4 regions of the Bacillus paralicheniformis genome follow, and region 1 is predicted to be linked to each of the others. Evidence: riboswitches for the same ligand, from Rfam matches in the RefSeq annotation. Region 1 holds a riboswitch; each other region holds the start of a gene.
What was found. A riboswitch is a leader RNA that binds a small molecule or an ion and turns the genes downstream of it on or off. The one in region 1 is predicted to bind thiamine pyrophosphate.
Positions count from the first base shown of each region.

Region 2: linked by a shared signal. The riboswitch ahead of tenA (thiaminase II) and the one ahead of thiC (phosphomethylpyrimidine synthase ThiC) in region 1 are both predicted to bind thiamine pyrophosphate.
Region 3: linked by a shared signal. The riboswitch ahead of thiT (energy-coupled thiamine transporter ThiT) and the one ahead of thiC (phosphomethylpyrimidine synthase ThiC) in region 1 are both predicted to bind thiamine pyrophosphate.
Region 4: linked by a shared signal. The riboswitch ahead of tenA (thiaminase II) and the one ahead of thiC (phosphomethylpyrimidine synthase ThiC) in region 1 are both predicted to bind thiamine pyrophosphate.

Region 1 is NZ_CP023665.1:1,030,305-1,033,440, forward strand. Features, by position in the region: gene aroD (type I 3-dehydroquinate dehydratase) at 15-779, shown strand; TPP riboswitch at 886-994, shown strand; gene thiC (phosphomethylpyrimidine synthase ThiC) at 1,143-2,918, shown strand; gene CP943_RS05250 (ABC transporter ATP-binding protein) at 3,120-3,136, shown strand, end outside.
Region 2 is NZ_CP023665.1:4,224,217-4,227,352, reverse strand. Features, by position in the region: gene aceA (isocitrate lyase) at 1-809, shown strand, start outside; gene CP943_RS22560 (hypothetical protein) at 860-1,018, opposite strand; TPP riboswitch at 1,223-1,327, shown strand; gene tenA (thiaminase II) at 1,441-2,127, shown strand; gene CP943_RS21545 (ECF transporter S component) at 2,124-2,723, shown strand; gene CP943_RS21540 (ABC transporter ATP-binding protein) at 2,698-3,136, shown strand, end outside.
Region 3 is NZ_CP023665.1:3,309,255-3,312,390, forward strand. Features, by position in the region: gene CP943_RS16885 (GntR family transcriptional regulator) at 1-832, opposite strand, end outside; TPP riboswitch at 994-1,093, shown strand; gene thiT (energy-coupled thiamine transporter ThiT) at 1,205-1,789, shown strand; gene CP943_RS16895 (class D sortase) at 1,830-2,387, opposite strand; gene CP943_RS16900 (processed acidic surface protein) at 2,494-3,136, opposite strand, start outside.
Region 4 is NZ_CP023665.1:1,367,832-1,370,967, reverse strand. Features, by position in the region: gene tenI (thiazole tautomerase TenI) at 1-567, opposite strand, end outside; gene tenA (thiaminase II) at 542-1,243, opposite strand; TPP riboswitch at 1,327-1,435, opposite strand; gene CP943_RS06925 (monovalent cation:proton antiporter family protein) at 1,495-3,136, opposite strand, start outside.

The DNA.
Region 1 (3,136 bases):
CAGGAGTGAGGCCGTTGTTGAATACGGTGAAGATCAGAGGGGTGGCCATCGGAGAAGGAGCCCCGAAAATTTGCGTGCCGCTCATCGGAAAAACGCATGAACAATTGAAAGAAGAAGCTGCTTTTCTTCTATCGATTAATCCGGATCTTGCCGAATGGCGGGCGGATTTTTTTGAGGATGTCGAAGACGTTGACAAAGTGAAAAAGGTATTGGCTGACATCCGGGAGATCTTAAAGGATATCCCGTTGATATTTACATTTCGCAGCGCGGAGGAAGGCGGCGAAAAAGAAGTCAGTAAGGAATTTTACTTTTCCTTGAATCATGCCGTAGTAAAAACAGGGCTGGCAGATGTGATTGATGTCGAGCTGTTCAATGAAGAGCATCATGTGGAAAAACTAGTTCAATCGGCTCATATGCAGCATGTCTTTGTCATTATATCCAACCACGATTTCGGGAAGACGCCGAGAGCGGAAGAGATCGTTTCCCGTCTCCGAAAAGCCCAGGATCTTGGCGCCGATTTCCCTAAGATCGCGGTGATGCCTGAAACACCGGCAGATGTGCTGGTGTTGCTTGAGGCGACTCATATGATGCATGAGCGGTATGCGAAGCGGCCGATTATCACGATGTCGATGGCCGGAAAAGGCTTGATCAGCCGGCTCGCCGGAGAGGTATTTGGCTCGGCCGTGACGTTCGGCGCAGCGAAAAAAGCATCCGCACCTGGCCAAATTGAGGCGACGGATTTGAAACATATACTTGATGTGCTTCATCGCAATTTATAATCATTGGGTGCGCCGCTCTGATCCCTTTTATAGTGAAAAAGATTCATATATTTTTCCATCCTTTTCACTTGCCAAATCGGTGTGTTACGATAAAAAATGAATTGAATAGCTTTACTAGGGGTGCCCGACTGCGGGCTGAGAGAGAAACATGTGTTTCTTAACCCTTTGGACCTGATCTGGTTCGTACCAGCGTGGGGAAGTAAAAAGGATTCGGGAGAAGATGGGGAATGGGTATGGTCCGTCTGTCTTCCAGTGATTTTACTGACTGTAAAACCAGGTTCATCATATGATCCTGGTTTTTTTGTGCTGGTGCTGTTCCGGAGTTTCGTCCTGATCAATTTTTTAGAGGGGAAGGATTTTTACATGAAACAGGAGTCAGTACAGCAAAAAAACATCTCGATTATGTCAAGTTTTTCAGGGAGCCGCAAAGTGTATGTCGAAGGGGCGCGACCTGACATTCAAGTGCCGATGAGAGAAATTTCGCTAAGTCCGACGACGGGTTCATTTGGCGCCGAAGAAAATCAGCCTGTCCGCGTCTACGACACGAGCGGTCCCTATACGGACGCGAATGCAGAGGTTGATATTCTTAAGGGGCTGAAACCTTTGCGGGCGACCTGGATCAGGGAGCGCGGCGATACCGAAGAATATGAAGGCAGAGAAATCAGACCGGAGGATAACGGCTATAAAAGCAAAGAGAAAGCGAGCAACAGCTATCCAGGGTTGAAACGAAAACCGCTGCGCGCGAAAAAAAGTCAAAATGTCACCCAGCTGCATTACGCAAGAAAGGGGATCATTACGCCCGAGATGGAATTTATCGCGATCCGAGAGCATGTATCTCCCGAATTTGTTCGTGATGAAGTGGCAAGCGGACGGGCGATTATTCCGTCAAACATCAACCATCCGGAAAGCGAACCGATGATTATCGGCCGCAACTTCCACGTGAAAATCAATGCCAACATCGGCAATTCCGCTGTCACCTCTTCGATTGAAGAAGAAGTAGAAAAAATGACATGGGCCATCCGCTGGGGCGCCGATACGATGATGGACTTGTCCACAGGTAAAGATATTCATACAACGAGGGAGTGGATCATCCGCAATTGTCCAGCTCCTGTAGGGACTGTGCCGATTTATCAGGCGCTTGAAAAAGTAAACGGCGTCGCGGAAGATCTCACTTGGGAGATTTACCGCGATACATTAATCGAGCAGGCTGAGCAAGGCGTTGATTATTTTACGATTCATGCCGGCGTCCTTCTTCGGTATGTGCCGCTGACGGCAAAGCGCGTCACTGGAATTGTATCCCGCGGCGGGGCAATTATGGCGCAATGGTGTTTGGCTCATCATGAGGAAAGCTTTCTGTACACTCATTTTGAAGAGATTTGCGAGATTATGAAAACATACGATATCGCATTTTCGCTCGGGGACGGCCTTCGGCCCGGCTCGATTGCCGATGCGAATGATGAGGCCCAATTTGCCGAATTGGAGACGCTCGGCGAGCTGACGGAAATCGCCTGGAAGCATGATGTTCAAGTGATGATCGAAGGACCGGGACACGTGCCGATGCATAAAATTAAAGAGAATGTTGACAAGCAGATGGAAATTTGCAAAGAGGCGCCGTTTTACACGCTCGGCCCGCTGACGACCGATATTGCACCGGGCTACGATCATATTACATCGGCAATCGGAGCGGCGATGATCGGCTGGTACGGTACGGCCATGCTTTGCTATGTGACGCCGAAGGAGCATTTGGGACTGCCGAACAAAGACGATGTCCGCGAAGGCGTCATAACATACAAAATCGCGGCCCATGCGGCTGACCTTGCCAAAGGGCACCCCGGCGCGCAAATCCGCGATGACGCGCTTTCCAAGGCGCGCTTTGAATTCCGCTGGCGGGACCAGTTCAATTTGTCGCTCGATCCGGAAAGAGCGCTTGAATACCATGACGAAACCCTTCCGGCGGAAGGCGCCAAAACGGCACACTTTTGTTCAATGTGCGGGCCTAAATTTTGCAGTATGAGAATTTCCCAGGATATTCGCGACTATGCCAAGGAAAACGACCTTGATGAACAAAAGGCTATTCAAAAAGGATTGGAAGAGAAGGCGAAGGAATTTAAAAAAGCAGGCGGCAGCATTTACAGTTAAAAACGGGCAATACTGCAGATGAAAGGGGAACCTTTCATCTGTTTTTTTATAATATGGGGTTGACAGGTCGGAATAATATGAATTAGTATGTTGTTTAATATTTCGGAAAATTTCATCAGCGCTGATCGGTCAACCGAAGGCTCTTATCTCAATTGGGATAAGAGTTTTTTATTTTCAGTTTAGAAAAGAAAGGGGAACAAGATGTCTTTATCAATTCG
Region 2 (3,136 bases), 1.2 Mb from region 1:
TGAATGTGTTCGAGCTGATGAAAGGTATGATTGAAGCCGGCGCCGCGGGAGTTCACTTTGAAGACCAGTTGTCGTCTGAGAAAAAGTGCGGGCATTTGGGCGGGAAAGTGCTGCTTCCGACGCAAACGGCGGTGCGTAATTTGATTGCCGCGCGCCTCGCCGCAGACGTGATGGGAGTCCCGACCATTCTTATTGCCCGTACGGACGCGAATGCGGCCGACCTGATCACAAGCGACGTCGATTCATATGATGCGCCGTTTTTGACGGGAGAGCGAACAGCGGAAGGGTTCTTCAAAACAAAGCCGGGTCTTGATCAGGCGATTGCGAGAGGTTTGGCGTATGCGCCGTATGCCGATTTGATCTGGTGTGAAACGTCTGAGCCGAATATTGAAGAAGCCCGCCGGTTTGCACAGGCGATCCATGAAAAATTCCCGGGCAAACTGCTCGCCTACAACTGCTCCCCTTCGTTCAACTGGAAGGCCAAACTGGATGACAACACCATCTTGAACTTCCAGAAACAGCTCAGTGAAATGGGCTATAAATTTCAATTTGTCACACTGGCAGGCTTCCACGCCTTAAACCACGGCATGTTTGAATTGGCCCGCCAATATAAGCACCGCGGAATGGCGGCGTATTCTGATCTGCAGCAGGCCGAGTTTGCCAGCGAAGTCCACGGCTATACGGCGACAAGGCATCAGCGCGAAGTCGGAACGAGCTACTTTGATGAAGTCGCCCAGGTTGTGACAGGCGGGACTTCATCAACCACTGCACTGAAGGGATCGACTGAAGCGGAACAATTTCAATCCTAAAAACGTAAAAAGCCGCCCGTCATGGGGCGGCTTGCTTGTTGTCTATCAAGTTAGCAATTGACATCATTGGAAGGGGCGGTAAAAGGGTTTTCCCTAATAACAGTCAGTGTCTGATGATTTTTGTTGTTTCTTTTGGCCGGCCGGTTGTCTTTGCTGAAAGAATAGAACAAATACACAGCCATTGTCAAAATCAAGATAAACATCATCATAAATATCCCCTCCAAATTTTTTTGTCTTCACTATATTAGACGAACAAGCCTGCAAAAGGTTTCAGAAAATTAACATTTTTCCATAAATATTTTTACCCGCTGCATCTTCTGTATGAAACCCGGCGGTTCTATACAAGAATAAAACTGAAAAACTCAGGTTGACATCATAATCATTGATGTGTAGAGTAAAAGTTAATGTAATAGGAAGTCCACTAGGGGAGCCGTAAGCCGGCTGAGACAAGAAGCGATCTTGGACCCTTTGAACCTGATCTAGTTCATACTAGCGTAGGGAAGTGGAGCCGGTGTCTTTATGATTTCATCATACAAAGGCCGCTCCATTTTGGGGCGGCTTTTTTGCGTAAAAAGCGGCTCGCTCCCCCTGTGCCTTCCTTATAAAACCGATTGCTGAGGAGGCTATCTACATGAGTTTTTCTGCAGAACTTCGCCGCGAGGCAGACCCTATTTTTGAAGCCATTTTTGAGCATCCGTTTGTATTGGGACTGGCGTCCGGCAAGCTGAAAAAGGAGCAGCTTATTCATTATGTGAAGCAAGATTACGAGTATTTGAACGCTTTTATTCAAATCTACGGAATTGCAATTTCCAAGTGTCAAAACCGGAAAGACATGGAGATGTTTCATGAGCAGATTTCATTTGTATTAAACAGCGAAGTGCACCCGCACAACAACCTGTGCCGGGCCGCGGGGGTGGAGTATGAATCTCTGCAGGGCTATCCGCTTGCGCCTTCTGCCCATCATTATATCCACCATATGCTGACGACGGCGCACGAAGGCACGCTGGGAGAGATATTAGCCGTCTTGCTGCCTTGTCCGTGGACATATTGGGAGATCGGAAAAAAACTGATGATGGACGTTCAGCCTGACCCGTCGCATCCATTTTATGACTGGATCTGTTTTTACGGAGACAGAACCGATTCAATCACGACGAAGTTTTGCGCCCGCCTGGATGAATGGGCCGAAACAGCGGGCAAGGCTGAAAAAGAAAAAATGAAGGAGCTTTTTTTGCAAAGCTGTCAGCTTGAATACGGCTTTTGGGAGATGGCTTATACAGTTGAAGATTGGCCTGTGGAAATGGAGGCGGTGAGACGATGAATTGGAACATGAAAGAAGTCGTGATGGCAGTGATCTTGTCCGTTGCATGCGGCGTCATTTACTTAGGATGGTCCACCTTGTGGATCCCTGTTTCAGCTATTGTCGGGCCTGTCGGAGCGAACTTTATGTTCGGCATTTGGGTGATCGCCAGCCCGATTGTCGCTTATATCATCCGTAAACCGGGTGCGGCGCTGATTGCCGAGACGGCAGCTGCGGCGGTCGAACTGCTGACCGGAAGCCACTTTGGACTGTCAGCATTATTAATCGGTGTGTTCCAGGGAGCCGGTGCGGAAATCGCGTTTGCGATCTTTCGCTATAAGCGTTACAACTTGTTTACCCTTATGCTTTCCGGTGCGCTTGCCGCGGTCGGAAGCATGACATACAGCCTGATGGCGAACGGTTTTGCCTACTATACGACGCAAACGCTGATCATGACGCTTATCATCCAAATCATCAGCGGCATTGTACTCGGCGGCTGGCTGGCAAAAGCCGTTGTCGAAGCGCTTGCGAAAACGGGAGTCCTGAATCAGTATGAGATCATGAAGGAACAGCGGAAGAAGGATGATGCCGATGCGTTCATTTCTCGGATGCAGTAACCTTTCCGTCCGTTTTTATCATCGTCCTGAAACAGTCCTAGACCGGGTCTCGCTGTCGATTGGGCAGGGAGAGAAAGTGCTGATACTCGGTCCGAGCGGAAGCGGCAAATCGACACTGTTGTCCGTGCTTTCCGGCATCATTCCTGAACATGTCGAAGCTGAGGTCAGCGGAGAGGTCAATCGCAGAAAGAGCGCCGGCGTTATGTTTCAGGATCCGGATTCGCAGTTCTGCATGCTTCATGTTGATGAGGAAATCGCTTTTAGCCTAGAAAACCGGTCCGTCTCCCCAAAAGATATGGACGGCATCATCTCGGAGCTGATGGAGCAAGTCGGATTAAAGATAGATAAGAAAACGCCGATCGAAACCTTGTCAGGCGGTATGAAGCAGAGACTGGCATTAGCGTGCCTGCTCG
Region 3 (3,136 bases), 2.1 Mb from region 1:
TCTCGTCATTATAGCAGAATATGGCAGTCGGACGATCTGATGAAGAAAGCCGCTTCCTGGCTTCAGCTATCGTTTTTTGTTTTTTGTTCTCTGTTGTGTACGTCACGACCATTTCAGGGTAAAACGACAAGCCGTTTTCTCTGAAAGCACGGATAAATCCTTTCATCCGGTTGGCGCCCTGCATATCGTCCTGTTTAAAGAAACCGAACACTTTTTCATGGCCGAGTTTAATCAAATGCTCAGTGGCGATAAAGCCGCCGTGTTCATCATCCAAAATGAAATGGGGCGGATTTAGCTCCTGATAAAATTGGTTGATCATCAAATACGGAATATGATGTTGTTCAAGCGTCAGATAGTAACTTAAATTCGGGTTAAAGCTTCCTGTTTTCGTCGGCTCCACGATCAACCCAGCAATTTTTTTATCGAGCATATTCACAAGGCATTGTTTTTCTTTTTCAATGTCATTATTGGTGCTCGCGACGACAAGGGTGTATCCTTCGCTGGACAGTGACGATTCGATTCCTCTTATAATAGAAGGAAAAATGTAATCCGAAAGGTAAGTCGTAATAACCCCGATCATCTTATTTCTTTCCCTTCCTTTTTCAGAAAGCTGAAGACGGTGAGAGCAATACGTCCCTGAGCCCTGCTCTCTGTATAAAAGCCCTTCATGAACAAGGTCGCCAATCGCTTGCCGGATCGTGTGCCTGCTTACATCAAATATTTTCATCAATTCGTTTTCCGAATGAATTTTTTCCCCCGGCTTCACTTTGCCTTCATATATCCACGATTTAATTTTATTTTTCACCATGCTGTATTTTGTAGGTTCACTCATCAGATCAACCCTTTACTGATCTTGTACGTACGAATACGTTCTATTATAAAGGAAAAGATGTTTGCATTGCTACATATTGGAGAAATTAAGCAAAATTTTTCGAAAAATCAGCTTGTCGTCCGTTTCTTTTTTTAGTATAGTAGAATATAACTAAATAACTTGATGACCACAAGGGGAGCCTCGAGGCTGAGAGTGAACGACCGTTCTGACCCTTTGAACCTGTTAGTTAACGCTGGCGTAGGGATGTGGCAAAGTCATTTCTAATTGCATCCAAAGCAGTGCGTGGAAAACTTTCCTACTCCTTCCCCGCATTGCTTTTTTTATTGGGAAAGAAGTCCAGTATCCCTTTGTTCATCAAAAGTGAGGGTTATGATGAATCAATCTAAACAACTTGTACAGCTGATTGAAATTGCGTTTATGACAGGAATAGCACTTATACTTGATATGGTGTCCGGAATGTTTTTAAAAATGCCTCAAGGCGGTTCAATCGCCGTCATGATGATTCCGATCTTCCTGATTTCCTTTAGATGGGGGCTGAAGGCAGGGCTGGCAACCGGGTTTTTAGCCGGATTGCTTCAGTTCGTCACTGGAGGATATTACGTAGTTCATCCTCTGCAGCTTTTTCTTGATTACTTTATCGCGCCTACAGCCGCGGGGATCGGCGGCTTTTTTGCCGGATCGATCAGAAATGCTTCAGTCGAGAAACAAAAAGGAAAGATCATTTTCTATGTTACGCTGGCCGTCTTTCTCGGAAGCGGACTGAAATTTCTCGCTCATGTCATCAGCGGCGCTGTCTTTTTTGGAAACTATGCGCCTGAAGGCACTCCGGTATGGATTTATTCCTTGGTATATAATGGAACATATATGCTTCCGTCTTTCATTGTCTGCACAATTGTCCTTTGTTTACTGCTGCTAACCGCGCCAAAACTCTTGGAAAACAGATCAGACATGAGATAGCATAAAAAAACAGCGGACTCGCCTGAGATTCCGCTGTTTTTTATGATTTAATCAAATCCGCGACCAATATATACCGCTCCGGTGCTGAACCGATAAAGTCAAAAGGATAGCAGGTGGAAACCGTCAATGTTGCTCTCGGCTTTGGTACAATCACCGTCCGGTCATCCGCATCCACGATCCGCACCTTTTTCACTTTGTATGTAAAAGTTCCGTAGGAAGCTTCAACAATTAACTGATCGCCTTTCCCCACTCGGCCGAGTTTTCGGAAAACCGTATCCCGGTGGCCTGATAAAACCGAGTTGTCATCTTCTCCAGGCAGAACGGAACCAGCGAAATGGCCCACGCCTTTTTGCAGCTCGTCTTCATCTGTCCCGTGATATATAGGAATCCTTGCATTGATTTTCGGAATGACAAGATCACCGATTTTCTCCCCGGTTTTAAATGTTTGATCAATCACCGTTTTTTCTTTTTTCGCCGTCTGAATCGGAGGTTTTTCAGGCTTTTCTTCTTCTTTCATCTGCTGAAATGAAAAAAGAGCGTAGCCGTGCATTAACTTGAACACATTCGTTGTTGTAAAATAAGCGCCGCACACAACCATCACAATAGCTGCGAGCCAGATGATTTTTTTTCGATGTGCCTTAATTTCCTTTCACTCCTTATAAAAACTTCCCATTCTCTACATAATTAGAATGGGAAGTGACATGTTAAGCCGCTTTGCGAAGCCTTCTGATCATGAAGAATCCGCCAAACATCAGAACGGCGCCTAAGATCGACCATTCCGCGTAATGCCCGGCTGTCTTTGGAAGCTTTGCACCTTTAACCGTCTTTTTCACATGAGATGGCTTTGAATCATGTTTGACAGCCGTTTGGGTTTGCTTCACTTTTGACCCTGTATCATGAATTAAATCAGATCCGATCATGTCAGGCGTCAGCAATACATCCAAAATGAAGTTGCCTTGCAGATCGTATACTTCCACCAGAAGGCTTGCTCCCTTCAGATCTTCCGCGCTGACAAGCGTTGTCAAAGACACTTCTTTTTTCTTTCCGTCTTTAACAAGATAGTATTTTGTTTTCACTTCAAGCGTCTTCTGAAGATCGTTTAAAATGGATAGCATTTCAGCGATATCCTGAGCTGACAGCTCTGATACAGACTCGAAATCGGCTACCGCTTCAAGACGTTCTCCAAGAGCCATCAAATCATTTTCAAGGTTTGGATTTTTATCGCGCACCTTTCGGAGATGATTCACGAGCCTTTCCCACTCCTGATCATCCACACCCAATTCTTGAAACAGGTTCCCGATCTGAAAATCGTCTTCTTCATATGTCACAGTGAAAAGCGCATCATCC
Region 4 (3,136 bases), 340 kb from region 1:
CCGCGCGGCCGCCTCATCCGGTCTGTCATGAGAAAAGATCCCCGACATCACGGCGATGCCGTCTGCCATTTTGACTTCCGCCAGTCGTTGTTCGGTAATACCCCCGATCGCAATGACCGGAATGCGGACAGCCGCCTTCACTTCAGCCAGACTGAGAGCTCCTCTTCCTTTCCGGCCCTTTTTACAGTCCGTTTCAAAAATGTGGCCGAACAGCACGTAATCTGCACCTTCAGTTTCAGCCTGAACCGCTTCTTCTGGCGAATGGACGGACTTTCCGATTTTCAAATGCGGAAAACGGCTCCTCACACTTTTGACGGAAAAGCCGTGTGAAGGCAGCTGAACCCGGTGAATGTGATGAAACAAAGCGATATCAACCCTGTCGTTGATGATCAGTTTCCGCTTATCAACCCCTTCTTTGGCAAGGCGGTCGATTAAACTTGATATTTCACTTACTTTTTTTGATCTTTCCCTGATATGGATAAAGTCAACGGCATTTTGAATCGAGATGATTTTTGCAGCAAGCTCTTCCACAGAGTGCTTGTCATCGGTGATCGCGTGCAGATGCAAGCTGATCCACCCCGCTTTTTGACCAGCTTTCTTTTTGGTAGGCCATATCCCAGAAGCTGTATTCGTAGAAGCTGGAGATGACGAAGTTCTCCTTCATCTTCGCGCGCGTTTTCTCATCGGCGTTTTCAGCCAGCTCATCGAAGCGGTTGATCTGTTCTGTCACAAGTTCTTTAAACCAGTCGCCTCCGTATGTCGCGATCCATTCCTGATAAATCGCGCTGTCAGGCCTGCACGTTTTTAACGTTTCGCCGACGTCATAATAGAGCCAATAGCAAGGAAGCAAAGCGGCCAGTATTTCCGCAAAACTGCCGCTCACGACAGAACGGTACATATGCGATGTGTACGCATACGCTGTCGGCGACGGCTGAAACGACTCCAGTTCTTCCTTTGTGATTCCCAATAGATCGGTGAATTTCCTATGGAGCGACATCTCGGCTTCATATGTGCCTTTCGCGTGTTCAGCCATCCGGCTTGTCGTATATAAATCGCGAGCATATGCCGCACCAAAGGATTGGACTTTGGCAAAGTGGGTCAAATAGTAGGAATCCTGCATGACATAGTATTTAAATCGATCAACCGGAAGTGTGCCGTCTCCAATCCCTTGAATAAACGGATGGACAAAACTGCCTTCCCACCATTTTGCAGCGCTGTTTCGGCATTCTTCTGAAAACTTCATTTCGAGGCTCCTCCTTCGATTCTGAACATAAAAAAACCACTTTCCCGCAAGGAAAGTGGTTTGGAATTTGCATAAATACATACTCAAATACCGTGCCACTTCCCTACGCAGGTTTGAACCTGTTCAGGTTATGAGGGTCTAAAAGTCACACTTTTATCTCAGCCCTTATCAAGGACTCCCCTAGTGGAAAACATTTCTTGTTCATTCAGTTTATACTTTTATCTTATCACGAATTGCAAAATGGTCAAGCATCAGTCTCCAAGCGTTTTTCTCAATTCCGCAATATATTCGCGCGAACCGGTGGCGATCAGCCTGTCACCCAACTGCAGCCTTGTATCCCCGTGGGGCACGATGCTGTCCACCCCGCGGAAAATTCGGACGAAGATAACATCTCCCGTAAACGGAAACTCCCTTAACAGAACACCGTCAAATCGCTCATTGCTCATATTGATCTGATACAGCGACGCATCCTGGTTCGTCAGGAGTTTCATAACGCCAGGCGCCTCGATAAGCGCGCGCAGCAGCGTTTTTGTAGAAAGCAGAATAGAGAATGTATCAATTCCGTTATCTTTCAGTCTGGATTCGGCGTCTGGAGAATCTGCGCTGGCGATAATTCTCGCGACTTTCTGCTCCTTCGCAAAAAGCGCGATCCCTGTATTGCGCTCTTCGCTGCCAGTGGCCACGACGAGTATATCCGTTTGGAAAACGCCGAATGATTGAAGCGTCTCGTATTCATAATCAGGCAAAACTTCAACATCAAACACCGGGTCCGCCAGATTTTCTTCCTTTTTTTCCTGCCGGACATGCAGGATTCTGACGTGATAATCTTCCGGAGAAAGTTCGAGCGTGACTGGCAGCGTCATTTGATTTGCGCCGATAAAGGTGATCGTCTTTTTCTCTTTTTCGCTTTCCGTTTTCGGCATTAATTTTTTAAAGCCGGTCGGTGTGATGATGCATGTAATGACAGCGACCAGAATCAGCGCGCCGGACATCTGCGCGTCAATGACGCCGATGCGCTCGCCGATCGTTGTCGCCGCGATCACCAAAGAAAGCGTGGAAGTCAGGAGAAAACCGGAAGCCAGCACGGTTTTCATGTCATACCACTTTTTCAAAAACAGCACCGGAACGACTTTGCTGATTAACAGAGCCACAAACAGAAGCGGGATCATCACTAAAATTTTCGGATTGCCAAACAGTGACCAAATGTCCAATTTGACGCCTGTCATCACAAAGAAGATCGGGATGAGGAATCCGTATCCGAATGAATCGAGCTGCTGAACGAGCTCCTTGTTCGGCGAAAGCAGCGAAACAAGCACCCCGGCCAAAAACGCGCCAAGTATGTTTTCTGCACCGAGCGACTCGGACAGCGCCACAAGTACGATGATCAGCGTAAATATCGCCCTTGTGCCGATCTGGATCGTTCCTTTTGACAGCACTTCGACAAAAGGCCGCTTTTTAAATATCCTTCCGAACAGGTATAAAACGACGCCGGCGGCAAATAAGATCATCAGCAGCCACATATTGCTGTTTTCGTCCCCGTAGATTGAGGCGAACACTGCAAGCAGAATCATCGTGACAAGATCGGCAATGACGGCGACAAGCAAAATAATCTGGCCGATATTTGTCTTCATGAGACGCTCTTCTTTCAGCGTCGGAACGACAACCCCGAGCGAAATTGTCGAAATGATCAGCGTCATTAAAAAGGCGTTGTCAATAAATCCTGCCATGACAAAGCTGTAAGAAAGGCCGAGCGATAAAATAAAGACGGCAATAAAGATGACCGAAGCCGTTTTAAATGTATTCGGCGCTTCCTTTCCGCTTGGAAGCAGCTGCTTTTTCTTTCCTTTTTCAAATGCGGAAAAATCGATTTCAAGCCCGCTTAAAAACATTAAA